4 regions of the Sporosarcina sp. P20a genome follow, and region 1 is predicted to be linked to each of the others. Evidence: riboswitches for the same ligand, from Rfam matches in the RefSeq annotation. Region 1 holds a riboswitch; each other region holds the start of a gene.
The links. A riboswitch is a leader RNA that binds a small molecule or an ion and turns the genes downstream of it on or off. The one in region 1 is predicted to bind S-adenosylmethionine.
Positions count from the first base shown of each region.

Region 2: another riboswitch for S-adenosylmethionine. It lies ahead of metK (methionine adenosyltransferase); the one in region 1 lies ahead of CSV72_RS12655 (methionine ABC transporter ATP-binding protein).
Region 3: another riboswitch for S-adenosylmethionine. It lies ahead of CSV72_RS05885 (O-acetylhomoserine aminocarboxypropyltransferase/cysteine synthase family protein); the one in region 1 lies ahead of CSV72_RS12655 (methionine ABC transporter ATP-binding protein).
Region 4: another riboswitch for S-adenosylmethionine. It lies ahead of metA (homoserine O-acetyltransferase MetA); the one in region 1 lies ahead of CSV72_RS12655 (methionine ABC transporter ATP-binding protein).

Region 1 covers NZ_PDYT01000018.1:441-5,703, reverse strand. The annotation lists gene CSV72_RS12670 (dicarboxylate/amino acid:cation symporter) at 1-325, opposite strand, end outside; gene CSV72_RS12665 (MetQ/NlpA family ABC transporter substrate-binding protein) at 736-1,593, opposite strand; gene CSV72_RS12660 (methionine ABC transporter permease) at 1,658-2,326, opposite strand; gene CSV72_RS12655 (methionine ABC transporter ATP-binding protein) at 2,319-3,344, opposite strand; SAM riboswitch class I at 3,723-3,828, opposite strand; gene CSV72_RS12650 (thioredoxin family protein) at 3,878-4,177, opposite strand; gene CSV72_RS12645 (toprim domain-containing protein) at 4,170-4,523, opposite strand; gene gcvH (glycine cleavage system protein GcvH) at 4,586-4,966, opposite strand; gene CSV72_RS12635 (arsenate reductase family protein) at 5,043-5,263, opposite strand, start outside.
Region 2 covers NZ_PDYT01000005.1:108,631-113,893, forward strand. The annotation lists gene CSV72_RS07575 (DUF3891 family protein) at 1-538, shown strand, start outside; gene metK (methionine adenosyltransferase) at 584-1,795, opposite strand; SAM riboswitch class I at 1,972-2,091, opposite strand; gene pckA (phosphoenolpyruvate carboxykinase (ATP)) at 2,269-3,861, shown strand; gene CSV72_RS07590 (alpha/beta hydrolase family protein) at 5,169-5,263, opposite strand, start outside.
Region 3 covers NZ_PDYT01000003.1:63,233-68,495, forward strand. The annotation lists gene CSV72_RS05880 (glycine betaine uptake BCCT transporter) at 1-1,417, shown strand, start outside; gene CSV72_RS05885 (O-acetylhomoserine aminocarboxypropyltransferase/cysteine synthase family protein) at 1,458-2,738, opposite strand; SAM riboswitch class I at 2,898-3,001, opposite strand; gene CSV72_RS05890 (sulfite exporter TauE/SafE family protein) at 3,229-4,005, opposite strand; gene CSV72_RS05895 (sulfurtransferase TusA family protein) at 4,063-4,290, opposite strand; gene CSV72_RS05900 (MBL fold metallo-hydrolase) at 4,359-5,263, opposite strand, start outside.
Region 4 covers NZ_PDYT01000005.1:43,153-48,415, reverse strand. The annotation lists gene CSV72_RS07265 (thioredoxin family protein) at 111-425, shown strand; gene CSV72_RS07260 (AbrB/MazE/SpoVT family DNA-binding domain-containing protein) at 551-820, opposite strand; SAM riboswitch class I at 971-1,077, shown strand; gene metA (homoserine O-acetyltransferase MetA) at 1,171-2,079, shown strand; gene CSV72_RS07250 (YetF domain-containing protein) at 2,146-2,850, shown strand; gene CSV72_RS07245 (HAD family hydrolase) at 2,891-3,550, opposite strand; gene CSV72_RS07240 (spore coat protein) at 3,653-4,288, opposite strand; gene CSV72_RS07235 (LysM peptidoglycan-binding domain-containing protein) at 4,436-5,263, shown strand, end outside.

The sequences.
Region 1 (5,263 bases):
TAATGAAGTTCGGTAAAATATTTGTTGCTGCAAAATACGCAAGCAATCCCGCGATGACTGTTGATCCATACGCAAAAGCAGCAGACATTCCAAGCAATTTCCCTGAACCTGCCCCAAGTTTTGCAATACTTGGTGCGATAAACGCGATGATAATCAGCGGAACGACAAAGTTCAAGAATCCACCGAATAACATATTAAAGGTAGCTGCTAAACGAACGAACCAATGCGCAAACCCTTCATGGATCATTGGCAATAACAAGCCAAGCCCGATCGCTAGCCCAATGGCGATCAAAATACGCCAAATGAGCCCTAATTTAAACTTCACAATTCGTCCTCCTCAAATACACATATGTATTACTCAACAAAATTAACTTTATCACATGTCGAAAGAATAAAGAAGATTTTGTTTGGATTTTGTTGATATTTTTCTTGATGGATTTGAGGTGGAGTGGTTTCAATGTTGGGTAGGGCAAATTGTTTGCAGTATTGAGCTGTTCACGCGCTAGATTGAGCGGATAGCCTGGCACATTGATCGAATCACGCACCTGATAGAGCGGATAAACATTGCCATTGAGCGGTTTACGTTCTACATAGAGCGAATAACCCAACACATTGAGCGCTTCACGCACTTCATAGAGTAGTTAGCCCTAAACTTTGTGCAACTAATCCAAAACACCCACCACTCATACAAATAAAAAAAGCCGGCAGCTGCAATAGCTACCGGCCGTTACATTATTATTTTACTGGAACAACTGATCCAGACCATTCATTCAAAATGAAATCTTGAATTTGCTCTGAAGTTAATACTTCTACCAATGCTTTGATAGCATCGCTGTCTTCGTTACCGCTCTTCACAGCAATTACGTTAACATACGGCGACTCTTTATCTTCCAATACGATCGAATCTTCCATTGGATTCAAGCCTGCATCGATAGCGTAGTTGGAGTTGATCAACAGTGCATCGCCTTCATCATTATTATATAGCTGAGGCATTAATGCTGCTTCATAGTTCGCATCAAACTCCAAGTTCTTTGGATTTTCTACGATGTCGCCTACTTCAGCTTTCACTTTTTCTACGTCGTCAGCTAGCTTGATCAATCCTTTTTCTTCAAGCATTGCTAGTACGCGGCCGTGGTCAGCAACAGAGTTACTGATTAAGATCGTCGCACCGTCAGGAAGTTCTTCTAGTGAATCATATTTCTTAGAGTACACACCAATTGGCTCGATGTGGATTGCGCCTGCATTAACGAAGTCATAGCCGAAATCAGCCATTTGGCTCTCTAGATACGGAATGTGTTGGAAATAGTTCGCGTCAATTCTACCTTCTTCTAGATCTTTATTTGGCAATACATAGTCTGTATAACTTTCAATTGTTAAATCATAGCCTTTTGCAGCTAATAGTGGCTTAGCTTCTTCCAAGATTACTGCGTGCGGTGTGTTAGACGCACCGACTATTAGCGACGTTTTCTCGCCTTTTTCTGCATCATCTACATCTGGTGCTCCATTATCTTTACTACCCTCGTCTTTTGTTCCGCAAGCTGCCAGTGCAAGCACTAATACAGCTGCGAATAGACCGAATAAAAACTTCTTCATGTCCACATTTCTCCCTCTCCATTATGGAATGTTTTATGGTTAACAGGTTTCCCTGAAAATCCTATTATCGCTTGTCCAAACGTTTCACAATGAAATCACCAATAAACTGAATGATAAACACGATAACTAACACTAAAATCGTCGCCATCATCGTGACATCTCCACGGTTACGCTGGAACCCTTCGAGATACGCGAGCGTACCGAGTCCTCCAGCACCGATTACCCCTGCCATCGCTGTGTAGCCAACAAGCGCAATCGACGTCACCGTAATCCCTGACACGAGTGCAGGCATTGATTCTGGCAACAATACTTTGAAAATGATCGTAGACGTTTTGGCACCCATGGAACGTGCTGCTTCGATAACCCCTTTATCGATTTCCTGCAATGCAATTAATACCATGCGTCCGTAAAACGGAGCTGCACCAATAATTAACGCAGGCAATGCGGCATTCGGTCCACGCATACTTCCTATTAATAAATTAGTCAGAGGCAACAATAAAATGATCAAAATGATAAACGGAATCGATCGGAATATATTTACGAATGCTCCCGTAAAGACATTCGTGATTTTATTCGCCCATAACTGACCAGGAGTTGTTAAAAACAATAACAGACCGAGTCCAATACCAAAAACAAACGTGAAGACTGTTGAGTAAGCAGACATATAAAGCGTCTCGCCCGTTGCTTGCCACATTTTATCCCAGTTAACGTTCGGGAACCATTGCTCAATCATGGACCAGCACCTCCGTCTTCACTTCATTGGCATCAAGGAAAGCAATAGCTTCCTCAATAATTACCACGTCCCCTACTAGTTGCAAGACGAGTGTACCGTATGCGCCGTCACGTGTCGTCGAAATATTTCCTTGCACGATGTTGACGTCGATTGGGAATTTACGAATCAATTCAGCAAGTACCGGCTGCTCTGTACGTTCGCCAATGAAAGCTAGCTTGATCAACTTGCCGTGCGGTGACTCTTCCTGTAAATGCGCCATCGCTGCGTCCGTATCGCCGGTATCTGTTACCTGCGAGATGAAACGCTTCGTAATATCCGCTTGTGGGGATTGGAAAACATCCAGTACATTACCCGCCTCTACCACTTTACCCGCCTCCATGACCGCTACGCGATGACAGATTTTGCGGATGACGTGCATTTCATGCGTAATCAAAACGATCGTTAATCCAAGACGTTCATTAATTTCCGTCAATAAATCTAGTATTGCATTCGTCGTTTCAGGATCTAGTGCGGACGTTGCTTCATCACAAAGCAATACTTCCGGATCATTCGCAAGCGCTCGTGCAATGCCGACACGTTGCTTCTGACCACCTGATAATTGCGATGGATACGCCTGTTCACGGCCCGTCAGTCCAACGAGATCAATCAATTCCTTCACTTTTTGCTTTCGTGCCGATTTCTTCACGCCAGCAATTTCAAGAGGAAACATAATATTTTCTTCTACCGTTCTTGACCACAGTAAGTTAAAGTGCTGGAAGATCATACTGATCTTCTGACGTGCATCTCGAAGGCCAGAACCTTTTAATGTCGTCATTTCTTGTCCGTGAATCATAATACTGCCGGACGTAGGTGTTTCAAGACCATTCAATAGTCGAATTAATGTACTTTTTCCTGCTCCACTGTAACCGATGACGCCGAAAATTTCTCCCTCTTCGATGGCTAATGTCACGTCATCTACCGCGACAATTTCTGAACGGTTCAATTGGAATCTTTTATGAACGTTTGTTAGTTGAATCATTTTCCGCACCACCTTGATTAAGTCTTTTTGTTGTGTTTTCGGAAAGCTACACGACGCTTTCCGCTTTTGTTTCATCTAGCTTCAGATGCCAGCTCCTCGGGTCGTTTCGATCTTACATTCAAGGCAAAAAGCGCCTTGCTTGTAAGCTCTCCAACGCCTGTCGGAGCTAAACGGCATCTTCCGCTTTTGTTTCATCTAGCTGCAAGCGCCAGGCTCTCGGGTCGTTTCAGACTTTCCAAAAAGGCAAACTGCGCCTTAGTGGTAAGTCCTCCAACGCCTGTCGAGTCTACATGGTACTTTCCGCTTTTGTTAATAAAAAAAGCCTTCCTGCAGACAAGCAGAAAGGCCGAACGTATATAGTTATGTACGTTACCATTTCTCTCATCTATCAAAGCATTAGGCTTTGAGTGAATTGGCACCATTTCACATATGTGACGGTTGCCGGGCTTCATAGGGCACTTCCCTCCACCGCTCTTTATAAGAGTTACGTATTCAATTGATTAACTACTTATACCATACTTTGATTTCTTTTGTCAACTGAGCTTCTCTAGTAGATACGGGACGGATTGAAAGGCGTAAATTTTTTCTAATGGCTGTCCTTTGCGTTGAATGAGTAAACAAGGAACGCTTTCCACCTCATATTCTATTGCGATGTCTTGGACGTAATTTAAGTCCGCCTTTCCAATCGGTAGTTTCGGGCGCATCGCCTCGATCACCGTGAGCATTTTTGAAGCGACTGCACACGTTCCACACATCGGTGTATATAAATAAAAAGCGGCTACTTGCTCTGCCGCCTGTGCGCGTTGCCAGTCTTCAATTGTCCAATTATTCATGTGGTCCACCTGCCAAGTATTTGGAATGTACTTTAAAATTGGCGGCAGCTAAAATGCTAGCCAATAGTTTAATGGGAGTCGTTTCTACTTCGCGGTAGAGACGATCGGTATATAAATGTCTCGCTTCTGGATACAGTTGTTTGAACAGCTTACGAATGGACTCACCTGACGCGTCCGCATCCATAAAAACAAACAGGTCCTGCTGCTCATACGGTTCAAGCAGTTCCTCAATATGGTACGCGCTGATGGTGCCATTCGTACAAAGAATCTCTACAGGCTCAGCAAGGATCGGCACTAGCCGCTTACGATCCGAACCGCCTTCTACAATGAGAACTTTCGGGTCCATCCTGTTTCCTCCTAGCGTGTAAAAAAAGCACTGGGACGTTCCAGCGCTTTTCTTTTAGAATATTATTCAGCTGTCATTTCTTCGTACTGCTCAGCCGTCATTAATTCATCTAATTCAGCTTTGTTATCGATTTCGACTACTACCATCCATGCACCTTCGTATGGAGATTCGTTAACCAATTCCGGGCTGTCTTCAAGGTTTTCGTTCACTTCTACAACTTTACCAGTTAGTGGAGCATACAACTCAGAAACAGTTTTCACTGATTCAACACTTCCGAAAGGCTCGTCTGATTTCAATTGATCTCCAACTTGTGGAAGCTCAACGAATACGATATCCCCTAGTTCAGACTGTGCGAAATGTGTGATACCAATACGGTATTTACCGTCTTCTTCTTTTACCCATTCGTGCTCTTCTGAATAACGTAAATCTTTTGGTGTGCTCATGTCGTTACCTCCAAAAATATAATAGTTTATCTACCTTTAGTTTGCCATAGTTCCCGCATAAAGACAAGATTCTAGATCACTTCTTCCACGTTTCTGTGTAGGTTGTTTCATTAAATCCGACAGTTACTTTTTGGTTGTCAGAAACGATTGGGCGTTTGATGAGCATCCCATCTGAGGCGAGGAGCGCGATCTTTTCGTCGTCTGTCATGGTAGGTAGTTTGTCTTTCAAATTGAGCTCGCGATATTTCATGCCGCTTGTGTTGAAGAACTTTTTCATTTCGAGCCCGGAGTTCGCGA
Region 2 (5,263 bases), on a different contig from region 1:
CCCTAAAACCGTCCTTTATCGTCAAGGAATCGATGAGGTTGAAAAGATAGATCATTACGCAGCTATGCTTTGCAGTTTTCATTATGAACAGTTTATGCAAAGCAGCAATGAGAAAGCAGCAAACCTTTTTATCGAGGGCGAACAAAATCGTCGGGAACGATTATCTAGAGAAGTCGAGGGTTATACTAAAGAATTATTTGAAAAACATTTCGCTTTGCTTCAGCTTGGGGATAATTTTTCTTTATATTGTTGTGTGAATGATTCTGGGGTGGATAAAGCGAATGAACATGCATTTTTTCGTAACGGCATTCCTTCCCCGGGTATTTTCCATTCATTACCGATAGGACGAATTGGGATATACTTTGCAGATCAACACACTATTAAGGTAGAGGATTATCCATTTTGCTGTTCGTTTGATATGGAAGTGAAGCAAAAGAATGTGTTGAAACAAGATATTAAGGATAAAGGATTGCAAGTAGCTTATACAGAGGTAGACTATGAAGTAATTCGTTTTCATTTTTCGCCTGCAACCAAATAAAAAGTGCAGAAAGAGGTAGTAATCCCCTTTCTGCACTTCATGACTTTATTGTTTCACACGTACTTTACTAGCAAGTTCTTTCAACGCTTCCACTTTATCCGTCTGCTCCCATGGCAATTCGATATCAGTGCGGCCGAAGTGACCGTATGCAGCTGTTTGTTTGTAGATTGGACGACGTAGGTCAAGCATTTTAATAATTCCTGCCGGACGAAGGTCAAATAATTCACGTACGAACTCCACTAATTGCGTTTCGGATAGTTTACCCGTATCGAATGTGTTGATCGAGATAGAAACCGGGCTTGCTACTCCAATAGCATAAGCCAACTGAACTTCACAGTGCTCAGCTAATCCTGCTGCGACAATGTTCTTTGCAACATAACGAGCTGCATAAGAAGCGGATCGGTCTACTTTTGTAGCGTCTTTACCTGAGAATGCACCGCCACCATGACGGGCATATCCACCGTACGTATCGACGATGATTTTACGTCCAGTCAGACCGGAGTCTCCTTGAGGTCCACCCACAACAAAGCTGCCAGTAGGATTAATAAAGTATTTAGTATCCTCGTCCAATAAGTTTTTGGGAACTACTTCATCAATGACAACTTTCTTTATATCCTTCTCAATTTGCTCGAGTGTTGCTTCAGGATGATGTTGTGTGGAAATAACGATTGTGTCAATTCGCACAGGATTATTATCTTGATCGTATTCTACCGTTACTTGCGTTTTACCGTCCGGACGTAAATAAGAAATCAGTTCTTCTTTACGAGCTTGAGCCAGGCGATGTGCCAATTTATGAGATAAGCTGATTGGTAAAGGCATTAATTCCGGCGTTTCATTACATGCATATCCAAACATTAGACCTTGGTCTCCTGCACCGATTGCATCTAATTCTTCATCAGACATAGAACCTTCGCGTGCTTCGAGCGCCACGTTAACACTTGCAGCGATTTCAGGTGATTGCTCATCAATGGAAGTAAGTACAGCGGATGTTTCGTAATCAAAGCCGTATTTTGCACGAACATAGCCAATTTCCTTAACCGTATCGCGAACAACTTTTGGAATATCCACATACGTTGTCGTAGTGATTTCTCCCATTACTAATACGAGTCCAGTCGTGATACTCGTTTCACATGCCACACGCGCATTTGGATCTTCCGTTAGGATCGCATCTAAAATTGCGTCTGAAATTTGGTCGCACATCTTGTCAGGATGGCCTTCTGTAACTGATTCTGATGTAAACAGTCGACGGTTTGTCATTTTGTTTCCCCCTATATTAAGCATCATGATACGGTACTCTCATAAGTCCCTGGTAAAGTTCCACGCCTAGACGTCAAGCATATACCATAAGGATTCAGGGCTAGACAATATAAAAAGCCCTCTACTCATATTCAATCCATGAGTAAAAGGCAAAATTTCACGCGCAGCACCTTTCACTCTTATCGTCCAAGGAATTAAACCTTGCTTCAGGTTTGGCACCTTCGCGTTAGACTTCCGTCTATTGCAGGTTGCCGGGTTTCACAGGGCCTGTACCCTCCACCAACTCGGGATAAGAGTATCCGTTCATGTCACATCGTATTAAAAAGTTTGGATTTTGTCAAATTATTTATCCTAAATCACTTGAGTTTTCCATTAGTATAGATTAATATTCTTAATGTGTTATACTATTTACGAATTAGGATATTCTCATCAAAATAAAAATAAATCGACTACGCAAAGGACGGTATGTAAACATGATATCTGCAAAAATTGATGATAGTTTAAAAAGTCTTCTTAGTGGAAGCAACGTGACGATCCAAGCGTCTGTGGCGGAATTAACAGAAAAAGCAGTAGCAAGAGACGAAGCTAAACTTTCTGCTGATGGTGCAATCACTGCACGTACAGGTAAATATACAGGACGCTCACCTAAGGACAAATTCATCGTTGAAGATGCAGTGTCTAAGGATAAAGTAGATTGGGGTAGTACGAACAGTCCGATTTCAGAAAAGATCTTTGATTCATTATACACGAAAGTCATCGATCATTTGAAGGAAAAAGATGAACTCTTTGTATTTAAAGGGTTTGCAGGAGCAGATAAAGACTCACAATTGTCTATCCAAGTAATTAATGAATTAGCTTGGCAAAATCTGTTTGTTCACCAACTATTCATCCGTCCTACCGAAGAAGAATTAAAAGTACATGAATCGCAATTCACAATTTTGGCTGCCCCTTCATTCAAAGCGGATCCAAAAGTGGATGGCACAAACTCTGAAACGTTCATCATTGTTTCGCTTGAAAAGCGAATTGTCTTGATCGGTGGAACAGAGTATGCTGGAGAAATGAAAAAGTCTATTTTCTCCGTTATGAACTTCTTGCTTCCTGAGCAAGATATTCTATCTATGCACTGTTCAGCAAACGTTGGAGAAGAAGGCGATGTCGCTCTATTCTTCGGACTTTCTGGAACAGGTAAAACTACACTTTCAGCAGATGCTAACCGTAAACTTATTGGAGACGATGAGCATGGATGGTCTGATAATGGCGTATTTAACATTGAAGGTGGATGTTACGCAAAATGTATCAACCTTTCTGCCGAAAAAGAACCTGAAATCTTCGGAGCAATCCGTTTCGGTGCTGTTTTAGAAAACGTAGTACTGGATGAAGAAACGCGCATTCCTGATTATGATGATAAATCACTAACAGAAAATACACGTGCTGCTTATCCAATCGAAAATATCGATAATATTGTGACACCGTCTGTTGCGGGTCACCCGAAGAACATCATCTTCCTTACGGCTGATGCTTCTGGCGTATTGCCTCCAATCTCGATTCTTACAAAAGAACAGGCAATGTACCACTTCTTGAGCGGCTTCACTTCCAAACTTGCTGGAACTGAGCGTGGAATTACTGCTCCTGAACCAACATTCTCTACTTGCTTCGGTTCACCGTTCTTACCACTTCCTGCAGCAACATATGCAGAGATGCTTGGAAAGAAAATCGATGAGCATGGTTCAAAAGTATTCCTTGTGAATACAGGATGGACTGGCGGAATTTACGGTGTAGGTTCACGTATGAACTTAGGCTACACACGTTCAATGGTACGCGCTGCAATCGCTGGTAAATTGGATAATGTAGAAACAAAGAAGAACGAAATCTTCGGATTGAACATGCCGCTTGAAATCGAAGGTGTACCGAGTAATGTTCTACACCCTCGTTACGCTTGGGAAGATCCGAATGAATACGATAAAGAAGCAAATCGCTTAGCTGATGCTTTCCGTGAGAACTTCAAGAAATTCTCACATGTTTCAGAAGACATCGCAATTAAAGGCGGACCTCCCGTCATTAAATAATGTTATATGAAAGAGGCTGACCAGGAATTCCTGGTCAGCCTCTTTTTTGGTTTTAATTTTCTTATAGCTTCGGGTGTAGGGCAGTTTGGCTAGTTGTTTATACTCGTTGAAGTGCTGTCGGATTACGTTTCTGTTAAGAGTGCGTAATAAGCGGCGGTGGGTTGTGGTTCTTGCAGGTGCATTTTCTGTTTCCTGTTTGTTCAGGAGGTTGTGGTTTAGCTGCCTATATAAGTGGAGAGTGCATTGTCGCCACTTCGGCGCTGGTGGATGGCTTTCGCGAGGAGCCAGAGACAGGTAGTTCACCTGTCTTTGTCTCCTCGCTACGCCTACCACAGCAGTCGCCTTCGTTGGATTGCGGGTAGAACAGTTTAGATAGGTGTTTTTAGTCGTGGAAGTGCTATCGGATTACGTTTCTGTAATGGGTGCGTAATAAGCAGCACGGGGTTTTGGTTCTAGCAGGTGCTTTTCTTTTTCCTGTTCAATCGGGAGGTTGTGGTTTAGCTACCAATGTAAGTGGCAAGTCCATTGTCCCCACTTCGGCGCTGGTGGATGGCTTTCGCGATGAGCCAGAGACAGGAAAGTTCACCTGTCTTTGTCTCATCGCTACGCCTACCACAGCAGGCGCCTTCGTTGGATTGGGTATAGGGCAGTTCGTATACTTCTATTTCAAAAGTACAAGATCAGTATCACCAAATCACTGATCTTTTTCCTATTAGAACCACAAATTAACTAAATACCCCACTGTAGCGCAGGCACAACTGCGGGGTAGGCCGTGGCCGGGAGACAACTGGCAGCACTATCGCCATCTGGCTCCTGGCTGTAGGCAATCCCCCACGTGCCTGCGCGTGTCCAGAAAACGAACACTTACTAACTTCAGTCCCCAACAACCAGTCGAGCAACGACCCTACCGAAAAGTGAAAAAGACCCTCAGCGGCATAGTCTTTCCGCCAACCGCATTTGCAGGTTGGGTAAGGTTCGCAATTTATCATTTTTAGAAACACAACCAAAATAAATACCGCTCAGCAGCGCAGGCACAACTGCGGGGTAGGCCGTGGCCATGAGACAACTGGCGGCACTTTGCCAGCTGGCTCATGGCTGTAGGCAATCCCCCACGTGCCTGCGCGAGTCCAGAAAGCAGACACTCACCAACTTCAGTAAACAACAACCAGTCGAGCAACGACCACAACCAAAAGTGAAAAAGACCCGCAGCCGCATAGTCTTCCCGCCAACCGCGTTTCCAGGTTGGGTAAGGTACGCAAATTGTCATTGAATAACTGATCAAACACATTTAACCTAGCCTATCTTCTTCATTGCCTCTTCATCCAATCCACTGCATCTTTTACAAGCCGCCGATTCATTTCAGGAGGAATGTAATGCGTATAGCCTTCCAAATACCAAGTTT
Region 3 (5,263 bases), on a different contig from region 1:
TCCCGATCACTTTGAGGCTGTCACGCTCGTTATAAGGAACTTCATTTCTGATTCATTCGGCTGGTATTACTTACTGACAGTTTCTATGTTATTCTTCATCTCAGTTTATTTGATATTCAGTCCACTCGGCAGGATTCGATTGGGGAAAGACAGTGATAGACCGCAGTTTTCTATGTTCTCTTGGCTTGCGATGCTATTTTCCGCCGGTATGGGAATTGGACTCGTGTTCTATGGAGCTGCAGAACCTCTTTCACATTATGCAGTAAGTTCAGCTACTGCACCTACTGAAACGAAAGAAGCGTATAAAGAAGCGATGCGTTCAACATTTTTCCATTGGGGCTTCCACGCATGGGCCATATACGGTATGACCGCTTTAGCACTAGCTTACTTCCAGTTCCGCAAAGGTCAGCCTGGATTGATTTCTGCTACACTTCGTCCGATTTTCGGTAATCGTGTAGAAGGTAAACTCGGAACCGTCATTGATGTCTTTGCAGTTTTCGCTACTGTCTTCGGCGTCGCAACATCACTTGGATTTGGAGCAGTCCAGATCAACGCAGGTTTGAATTACTTATTCGGTGTACCGATCGGTTTCTGGTCTCAATTTATTATTATTGGGGTCGTGACTGTATTATTCCTAATATCCGCTTGGAGCGGTCTTGGAAAAGGCATTCGTATTTTATCAAATACAAATATGGTATTAGCTCTTACACTGTTGGTCTTTATCATTGCACTCGGTCCAACTTTGCTGATCTTCAATATGTTCACTGATTCTATCGGTGGATATTTAGAGCACCTCATTCGTATGAGTTTCCGTACAGCACCACTTACACCTGAAAATCGTTCATGGTTGAATGACTGGACACTATTCTACTGGTCTTGGTGGATAGCGTGGTCACCATTTGTCGGCATGTTCATTGCCCGTGTTTCAAAAGGTAGAACAATTCGTGAATTCATGATCGGTGTGCTTGTAGTACCGACTTTATTGAGTGCCATTTGGTTCTCAGCATTTGGTACGACAGCTATTGAAACACAAAAGGCAGGCATTATCGATCTAGCCTCAACTGCAACAGAGTTGACGATTTTTGAGATGTTCAGTGGATTGCCTTGGTCATTCGTCATTTCAGTTGTCGCTATTTTGCTGATTACATCATTCTTCATTACATCAGCGGATTCAGCTACATTTGTACTCGGCATGCAGTCTTCATATGGTTCATTGACTCCACCTAATAACTTAAAAGTTGTCTGGGGTGTCATTCAGTCTTCCATCGCGATTATTCTATTATATGTTGGTGGTTTGGATGCACTTCAAAACGTCATCATCATAGCAGCCTTACCATTCTCCATCATACTGATCATGATGGTCGTCTCGCTATTCAAATCTTTAAAAGAAGAGCGAAAAAAAGTAAAACGAAAATAAAAAATGAACACTGCGCACATGCGTAGTGTTCATTTTTTTATTAGTTCGAGGCTTTTTCGATTGCTTGTTTCAAATCTGCGATAATATCGTCTACTGACTCTAACCCTACAGACAAGCGGATTAACTCCTCGCTAACGCCTGAATTCTTCAAGTCTTCTACGGACAACTGCTGGTGAGTAGTAGAAGCCGGATGAATGATTAATGATTTTGCATCTCCCACGTTCGCTACATGAGACCAGATTTCTACATTGTCGATGACTTGTCTTCCTGCATCGCGTCCACCTTTGATACCGAATACGATTATTGATCCATACCCGTTTTTCAAATGTTTATTGGCCAATTCCGCCGTTGGATGATCTTCTAGACCTGTATAGGTTACCCATTCGACAGCTGGATGTTCTTGCAGGAAGGCCGCAACCTTTTGCGCGTTTTCATTGTGGCGAGGCACGCGTAAATGAAGTGTCTCTAAACCTTGCAACAAGTTGAACGCACTGTCCGGCGACAAGCATGGGCCGAAGTCTCTTAGCAATTGCACGCGCAATTTCGTTGCGAAAGCCGCTGCTGCCGTGTCGATTCCGTAACGTAAGCCATTATACGATTCATCCGGCTCTGTAAAGCCAGGGAATCTACCTTGTGTCCAATCGAATGTCCCTGCATCTACTGCTACACCACCGATAGTCGTACCGTGTCCGCCAATCCATTTCGTTGCTGAGTGGATCACTACGTCTGCACCATACTCGATGGGGTTTGATCCATATGGAGACGGGAATGTGTTGTCTACTAGCAATGGGATTCCATTTTCGTGTGCAATGTTCGCAACAGCTTCCACGTCAAGCACTTGCAAACTCGGGTTACCGATTGTTTCTGCAAACAAAGCTTTCGTTTTATCTGTAATGGCCGCTTCAAAGTTCTTAGGATCCGAAGCATCCACAAACTTTACTTTGATGCCGAAGCGCGGTAATGTTACGGCGAATAAATTGTATGTACCACCGTAAAGATTACTTGCTGCAACAATTTCATCGCCCGCTTCAGCAATATTCATAATAGAGAATGCGATGGCCGCCATTCCCGAAGCCAACGCGACTGCCGCTGTTCCGCCTTCTAGCTGTGCGACACGTTCTTCGAAAACTGCTACTGTCGGGTTCGTAATTCTTGTATAAATATTACCTGCTTCTTTTAAGCCAAATAGGTTTTGTGCGTGTTCCGTGTCTCTGAATACATAAGAAGTCGTACGATGAATCGGTAAAGCCCGTGAGCCTGTTTCCGGATCCGGTTTTTGCCCTCCGTGTAATAGTATCGTTTCTGGCTGTAAATTCGTCATAACCATTCCCCTTTTTCATGTATTGATGGAACACCGAAACTCCCCGAATATCTTTTCTCTGGGACTAGACAAGGAAAACGTAGGCGTGTGATTCGCTCTTTTTATATAGAAAAAGCCCATCTTCCATAATAAGAAGAGGGCTCTGCTTTCGCTCATTCCCCCTTATCTTCCAAACTACCGAAAGTTTGTAGGAAGTAGCACCTTTGCTTCCGCCGGTTGCCGGGCATCACAGGGCCTAATCCCTCCGCCGCTCTTGATAAGAGTGTGTCTATTCGTTTTCCATCGTTGAAAAATAGTATACGGCTATTCCTAGTCTATTGCAAGGATTTAATAGAATGTTTAGAAATTAGCATTACTTTCAATATGATGAATTGACAGTAAGAGTGAAGAAAGCACCGTAGTGAGTTTAATGAAGTTTCTTACTTGCGACTCCATTTGAAAAATCGCCAGAGACATGTTCAGTGAACGATGTACTGGCGATTGTGCTTATTTAGAATATGTCCCACCATATTTTCACGGCGGAGGCTATGATTAGCGCGGCTAAAATGCTTTGTAATACTTTAGTATTTACTTTGCGGCTAACTTTTACACCGATCGGAGCTGCGATGATGCTTGCGGCGATCATGACGAGAGCTGGTCCATAGGGTACTTGCCCTGTTAAGAGCTTGCCTGATGCTGAGCCCACTGATGACAATAACGTAATCGCGAGTGATGTAGCGATCGTAACGCGTGTAGGAATTTTTAGTATCACGAGCATAATCGGTACCAAAATGAATGCACCACCAGCTCCGACAATCCCAGCTGCCAAGCCGACGATAAAGGCTGCACTAGAAGCAACGAAGCGATTGAATGTAATCTCATCAACCGGCTGATCGTCGAGACCTTTTTTCGGAATAAACATCATAATTGCCGCCATAACAGCTAGAAAACCATAGACGACGTTGACAGTAGCTTCTGTTAGCATACTAGAACCGGCACCGCCGATCACACTACCGACTAATACACTGATTCCCATGTAGAGAACGAGTGGTTTCAAGATCAGATTACTCTTTCTATACGCTAAAACTCCTGAAAGTGATGCAAAGAACACTTCAACTGCAGTAATCCCAGAAACTTCATGTGGTGTAAATGCAGCAAAACCCAGTAGCGCAGGAATAAATAGCAACATTGGATATTTAACAATTGCGCCGCCAATTCCCATCATACCGGAAAGGAACGAGCCGACGAATCCAATGAGGAAGATCGTGATAATAAATGGAATGGTCATGATGTTCTCCCTTCTTCCTGATGAAAGAGGGAGACAGCAATTCCCTCTATCCGTAGTTTACCCTTTTTGGATCCAGAATTTAAAGACATCGGACTCTTGTTGCTGATCTTTGATTTCATGATTGCCTGAAGCTGCCCATGCAGTAAGATCGGATACTGATCCTTTGTCTGTCGTATGAATTTCAAGAATATCTCCTACTTGCAAATCCTTCATTGCTTTCTTTGCACGTACGATCGGCATTGGACATGCCAGGCCTTTTGCGTCTAAAAATGTTGTTGTACTCATATATATCTTCTCCTTTTAATATGTTTTTTATTTTTTGTTTTGTTTTCACTATAAATTAAACTACATACTTACCGAACTGCACAGCGATTTGGTCCAATCTCCATCTCGCGTTGCGTTTCTTCATCAGGCTCAATTTTCCCCATATTCATCTGACGAATTTCTTGATACGCATTAGGCTGCGGAGGCAAGTTACCCGTGACTAATTCTCTAAACTCTTTTTCATCCTGAATATTCAAGCCATGATTTTTTTCATACAATACGCTAAGCTTCTCCGCCACGCTACCATCTTCATTCAACTCATCTATAATCATGAAGTGTGCAGGTAAGACTATTAAGTCCTCAGATAATTTTTTATAGCGACTATACAAAGACTCACGTAAATCACCTACCCAATCTTCCGCTAAACCAGCTAAATCTGGACGTCCGATCGAATCAATGAACAGAATATCGCCTGTCATCAAATAGCTGTCATCGACGATAAATGAAGTCGAACCAATTGTGTGTCCTGGCGAATAAAGTGCTTGAATATCAATTTTGGTTTCACCTATCTGAATGAATGTATCACCTTCTAACGCTGCATATTCAAATACTGCCTCTTCTGCATCTTTCGGAGGCAGCCAATACGTTGCACCCGTGGCTTTTGCAATCTGACGACCACCCGAAATATGATCAGCGTGCAAGTGCGTATCAAGTACGTTTGTGATCTTGATACCGCGCTGCGTAGCAAAATCCAAGTACACATCCGTCATACGTGTTGCATCAATGATTGCCGCTTCCCCACCAGACAAGACCATGTAGGAAAGACATCCTTTACCAAGACGGACGAATTGATAGAGCTCGCCACCCGATTTCAAATCGGCAATTTTCACTGGCTCAAGATACTCGCTCCAAGCTTTCATTCCACCTGAAAGGTAACCTACTGGGAAGCCTGCTTCTTCCAGGATTTCCGCCACCATGATGGACGAACCTTCTT
Region 4 (5,263 bases), on a different contig from region 1:
ACTTGAATTGAACTAAGTGGTAGGAAATAGCCTAAGTCGTCTGAAGGGGAAAAGTGCAGGTAAGAGTGTTATAGTGAGCTTATACTAATCAGTAAGAGGAGTGTTGGAAATTGAGAAAATTAGAATCTCTAGAGCAATTTGAGCAAATTAAACAACAAGAAAGAGTGATTTTCTTATTCACTGCAGACTGGTGTCCTGATTGCAGAGTGATTGAACCATTCTTACCGACACTAGAAAAAGAATTTGCAGAGTATGAATTTGTTTCGATTGATCGAGATGAATTTATAGACCTTTGTAGTCAGTTGGATATATTCGGTATTCCTAGCTTCGTGGCATTCAGCGAAGGAACAGAAACAGGCCGTTTCGTTAGTAAAAACCATAAAACTAAAGAAGAGATCGAAGGGTTTATTAATAGTTTAACGTAACGCATTGATTCTCCATGAGGGAATATTGGAGCAATTTAACAAAAGAACTGAAGACAACTGTAAAAGTTGTTTTCAGTTCTCTTTTTTATAAAAAGATATTCTAGCATAAGCTTTTATGTCTTATGTTATGTGAAATCTTTCAGTTGCTCTATAAGGATTTTTGCGCCTTGTGGACTGATGTATAGACCGTTTGACAATTGTTTGTTTTCATCCATCACATCACCGGTGATAAAACATGCTCTGTTAACCTGATATTTTCTCAAAATGATTCTATCATCTTCTACGAAAATTTCAATCGGATCACCCTTATCGATCGACAAAGAATTTCGAAGTTCTTTTGGAATGACAATCCTACCGAGATGATCAACTTTTCGAACAATACCTAAAGACTTCATAAGCTCCTCCTTGAAGAAAAGTAATTGGTATTTTCTATTATACACCAAAAAGTACTATCTACAATTTACAAAACTTGAATGCGCAGAACAATTTGATAATTCTGCTATACAATTAAATTATTAATGCTATAATAGTCAGTAATTAAATATTTCTTATCAAGAGAAGCTGAGGGATTTGGCCCGATGAAGCTTCAGCAACCTCTGTGCATACAGGAAGGTGCTACCTCCAACAAGATTGTTGTCTTGAGAGATAAGAACGATGAACGGTCAACCCTCATTTTCTTATCTAAGAGAATTGAGGGATTTTTTGTATAGAAATAGTAATAAAAGAACGTCAAGGGGGAAATAGCATGCCGATTAACATACCAAAACATCTACCAGCAGGAGAATTACTGAAAGAAGAAAAAATCTTTATTATGGATGAAGAACGTGCGGTCACACAGGATATCCGTCCAATTAACATATTGATTTTGAATTTAATGCCTGAAAAAGAGAAGACCGAGTTACAATTGCTTCGATTGCTTGGCAATACACCATTACAAGTAAATGTCACATTCCTTAATACTGCTACCTATGTTTCGAAAAACGTCAGTCAGACCCATCTAGAAACCTTCTATACTACTTTTGAACATGTTAAAAATCGTCGTTTTGACGGTATGATTATTACAGGAGCCCCAATTGAGCTTCTACAATTTGAAGATGTAGTCTATTGGCAAGAGTTAGAAGAAATCATGGAATGGACAAAAACGAATGTTACATCAGTTCTGCATATTTGCTGGGGTGCCCAAGCAGCGCTTTATCATCATTACGGAATTGATAAGTTCGAGTTGGCAAAGAAGTGTTTTGGAGTATTTTCACATGACATTACCGATCCGACAGTGAATTTGGCACGCGGATTCAATGATGTATTTGTAGCGCCACACTCACGTCATACGGGTGTTTCATTAGAAGAGATAAAGAATCATCCCGATTTGACTCTTCTCTCATCTTCTGAAGAGGCAGGTGCATTCATCGTGATTTCAAATGATGCAAAGCATATTATGGTAACTGGACATTTAGAGTACGATGCACACACGTTGGGAGATGAATATTCTCGGGATGTAGAAAAAGGTGCCGATATTGATATTCCTGTAAATTATTATCCAAATGATGATCCATCAAAAGAACCTATGAATACTTGGCGTTCCCACACGCATTTATTATTCTCTAATTGGCTCAATTACTATGTCTACCAGAAAACTCCTTATAACTGGAGTTAAAAGAATTGCTGTATAAATTGCTATAATTTGCACATACTCCGAATACTGGAGGTGTATGCAGTGAACATAGATGAATTTTGGGAATTGGCTTTTTGGGAAATGACTTTACGAACGGTAATTTCATTTATTGTGCTTCTGATTTTGGCGCGTTTCATGGGGAAGAAACAAGTGTCTCAGCTGACTTTCTTTCATTATGTGACAGGCATAACAATTGGTTCTATTGCAGCAAACTTGGCGGGAGAGTCCGAAACACCTTTCTTAAATGGCTTATATGGAATGGTTTTATGGGCAGTGTTAACGATTCTTGCTAACTTTTTATCATTCAAATCCATCAAGCTTCGCGTATTACTCGATGATAAACCGATGATTGTCATTCAGAATGGTAAAATCCTAGAAGGTTCCATGCGTAAATTACGGTTGAGTTTCAATGATCTAAATATGATGCTGCGAGAGCAGTCCGTATTCTCGATGAAAGATGTCAATTATGCGATATTCGAAACGAATGGTAATTTGAGTGTCATGCTGAATGCGGGCGAGGAATCGGCGACTAAGAAAGATGTTAAAGCTCCATCACCACCGCCTAAATATATTCCCACTGAAATTATTACTAACGGAAAAGTGGAAGAGAAAAATATGCGAGAACTTCAATTGACTGATACTTGGCTAACAGAACAATTAAAAAAGCAGGGGATTTCTAAGCCTGAGCATGTTCTCTATGCAGAAATTCAGACAGATGGTAGTTTATATATTAATACATTAAAATCCACTTAACGTGAAGAGCTCTGAAACAATCAGAGCTCTTCACGTTTTTTTATAATATTTCCCAATTTCTTTGTTTGGCCACAGCAGTAAGTTTTTCATCTGGACGAACTGCTACAGGGGAGCCAACTTTCTCTAAGACTGGAAGGTCGGAAATGCTGTCTCCATAGGCAAAGCTATTGTCCCAGTCGATAGTTTCTCCATGTAGTGCTTGGTAAATTTGTTCATTTTTACGTGTACCTTGAATATGTAGTAAGGGCTGATCCAACGTGAGTTGTTCGCCATTAGAAGGGATGTCAGTGCCAATAATTTGATCAAATGTCAGGTGACTTGTGACTGCTTTTAAGAAAGGAGTGTAGGCTCCAGAAACGAGCAAGACATGGTATCCGTCACTACGATGCTTTGCCAGTCGATTAATGACTTGTTCATTGAAGTCCGGCATCATTACGGTATGCATGCTTTTAAAAAACTCGTGAAGTTCCGTCATCGTCAATGAATCTAAGGCTTTAAGATAAATGTGCATCGAGCGCTCTTTCATAACAGATTCAGGCAGTATCTTTAATTTATAGCGAATGTAAAGTGGTAATATCGAACGATAGAACTTTCTATAATGCTGCTTGTACGTAGGATGATTCTTTAATTGTTCCATGAGTAATTTAAAGGTTTCTTTAGTGTACAACGTACCATCAAAATCAAAGATCGCAACTTTCATATAGACACTCCTCTATTGTATTCTTCTACATAGTATACAAATATAACGAGTGTAAAAGCAAAAAGCAGATGGAGAAAAACTCCATCTGCTTGAATCGTTAATTTATTGAAGGTTATTTGGCATACCCGGTTGACCTTGAAAAGATGCAAAAGAATTAAGCAACATATTCATATCCTGATCATTTAATTGTGGAACTTGATAATACTGATGCTTGTTTTGGTAAATGGACAATTCGTATGCCATTTCTATACAGTTGGGTACAGAATCTGCAAGTACACGGCGGACGACTGGATTACATACTTCTAATGAAGCAGCCGTTTTGCCTGTAGCGCCTTCTTTTGTAGCGCCTAGCAAAAAGCCGGAAATGATTTCATCATTGATTTCACCTGTAGATTGAATAGGTTTAGACGGTGCTTTTTCTTTCATCCCGTAAATGAAATCGCTGCCTGCTTTCATTTGATAGCGCTGTGTAGGATGTGAAGGGTCTTTTCCAGTCTTAAAACTTTCGACAAGGATATTGTACTCATCCAGCGTGAATCGGTATTGTCGATCAAGAATATCGAGAAGTTCTGGATCTTGGACATGTGGACGTAAAATCATCGCTTGGTTCAATGCTCCGAGAGTAGCGCTTAAAACCTCTTTGACATCAAATAACTCATGTCCACCGTGATTCATCGATGGGGGAACCGCTCCGCCTTGCATGTTTTGAGATGTTTCGAATTGATTTGTCAAATATATTTCCTCCTTTAATATTCATGTGCATCGAGAGTATTATGTGGAGTCATCGAAATTTCATACATATGAAATGACATTCACCACTCATGCATAGTTCGTAACGCACTAACATATCATAAGGATAGAACTCAAGAAGGGTAGTGGAGATACATGCAGATTCATGTAGTTTCGCAAGGTGAGAGTTTATATACAATTGGTAACATATACGGTGTGCCATACGAGCAAATAGCGGAAGTTAATGAATTAGAAAGTGATATACGATTAGCTGTAGGACAAGCGCTTGTCATTCCAATAATAGGTTCTTATTACTGGGTGCGACCTGGAGATAGCCTATATACAATTGCACAAAAATACGGTTTAACAGTCGCACGCTTGGCGGAAATTAATGCAATTGACCCTACTAGAAGGTTAATGATTGGTCAGCGTTTGTATATACCACAAGAAGAGAAAACATTGATTGATTCATTATTATATGTAGAACCGCGTAATCCTGTCAGTCAAGATATGCTGGCAGAAGTTCGTGACCGTGTGGATGGTCTAACGTATCTTGCGATGTTCAGTTATGAAGTACAACGTGATGGATCGCTCAAAGCACCAGCACTCGCTGATATTCCGACTATCGCAAAAAACGCAGGTGTTGTAAATATGCTAGTTGTGACTAATCTAGAAGACTATTCATTCAGTGCAGATTTAGCGCATGTGATTTTTACCAATCAAGCAGCACAGAACCAGATGATTCAAAGTGCCATTGAAATAGCAAAAGAAATCGGCTATGGGGATATTCACTTCGATTTTGAGTTATTATTCCCTGAAGATCGGGAATTATATAATCAATTATTACGAAATGCGCGCGATCAAATCCATAAAGCTGGCTTGACGATTTCCACAGCACTTGCACCAAAAGCAGGGGAAGTAACTACTGGTATTTATGGTGCCCATGATTATAAAGTGCATGGGGAGATTGTAGATTTCGTTGTA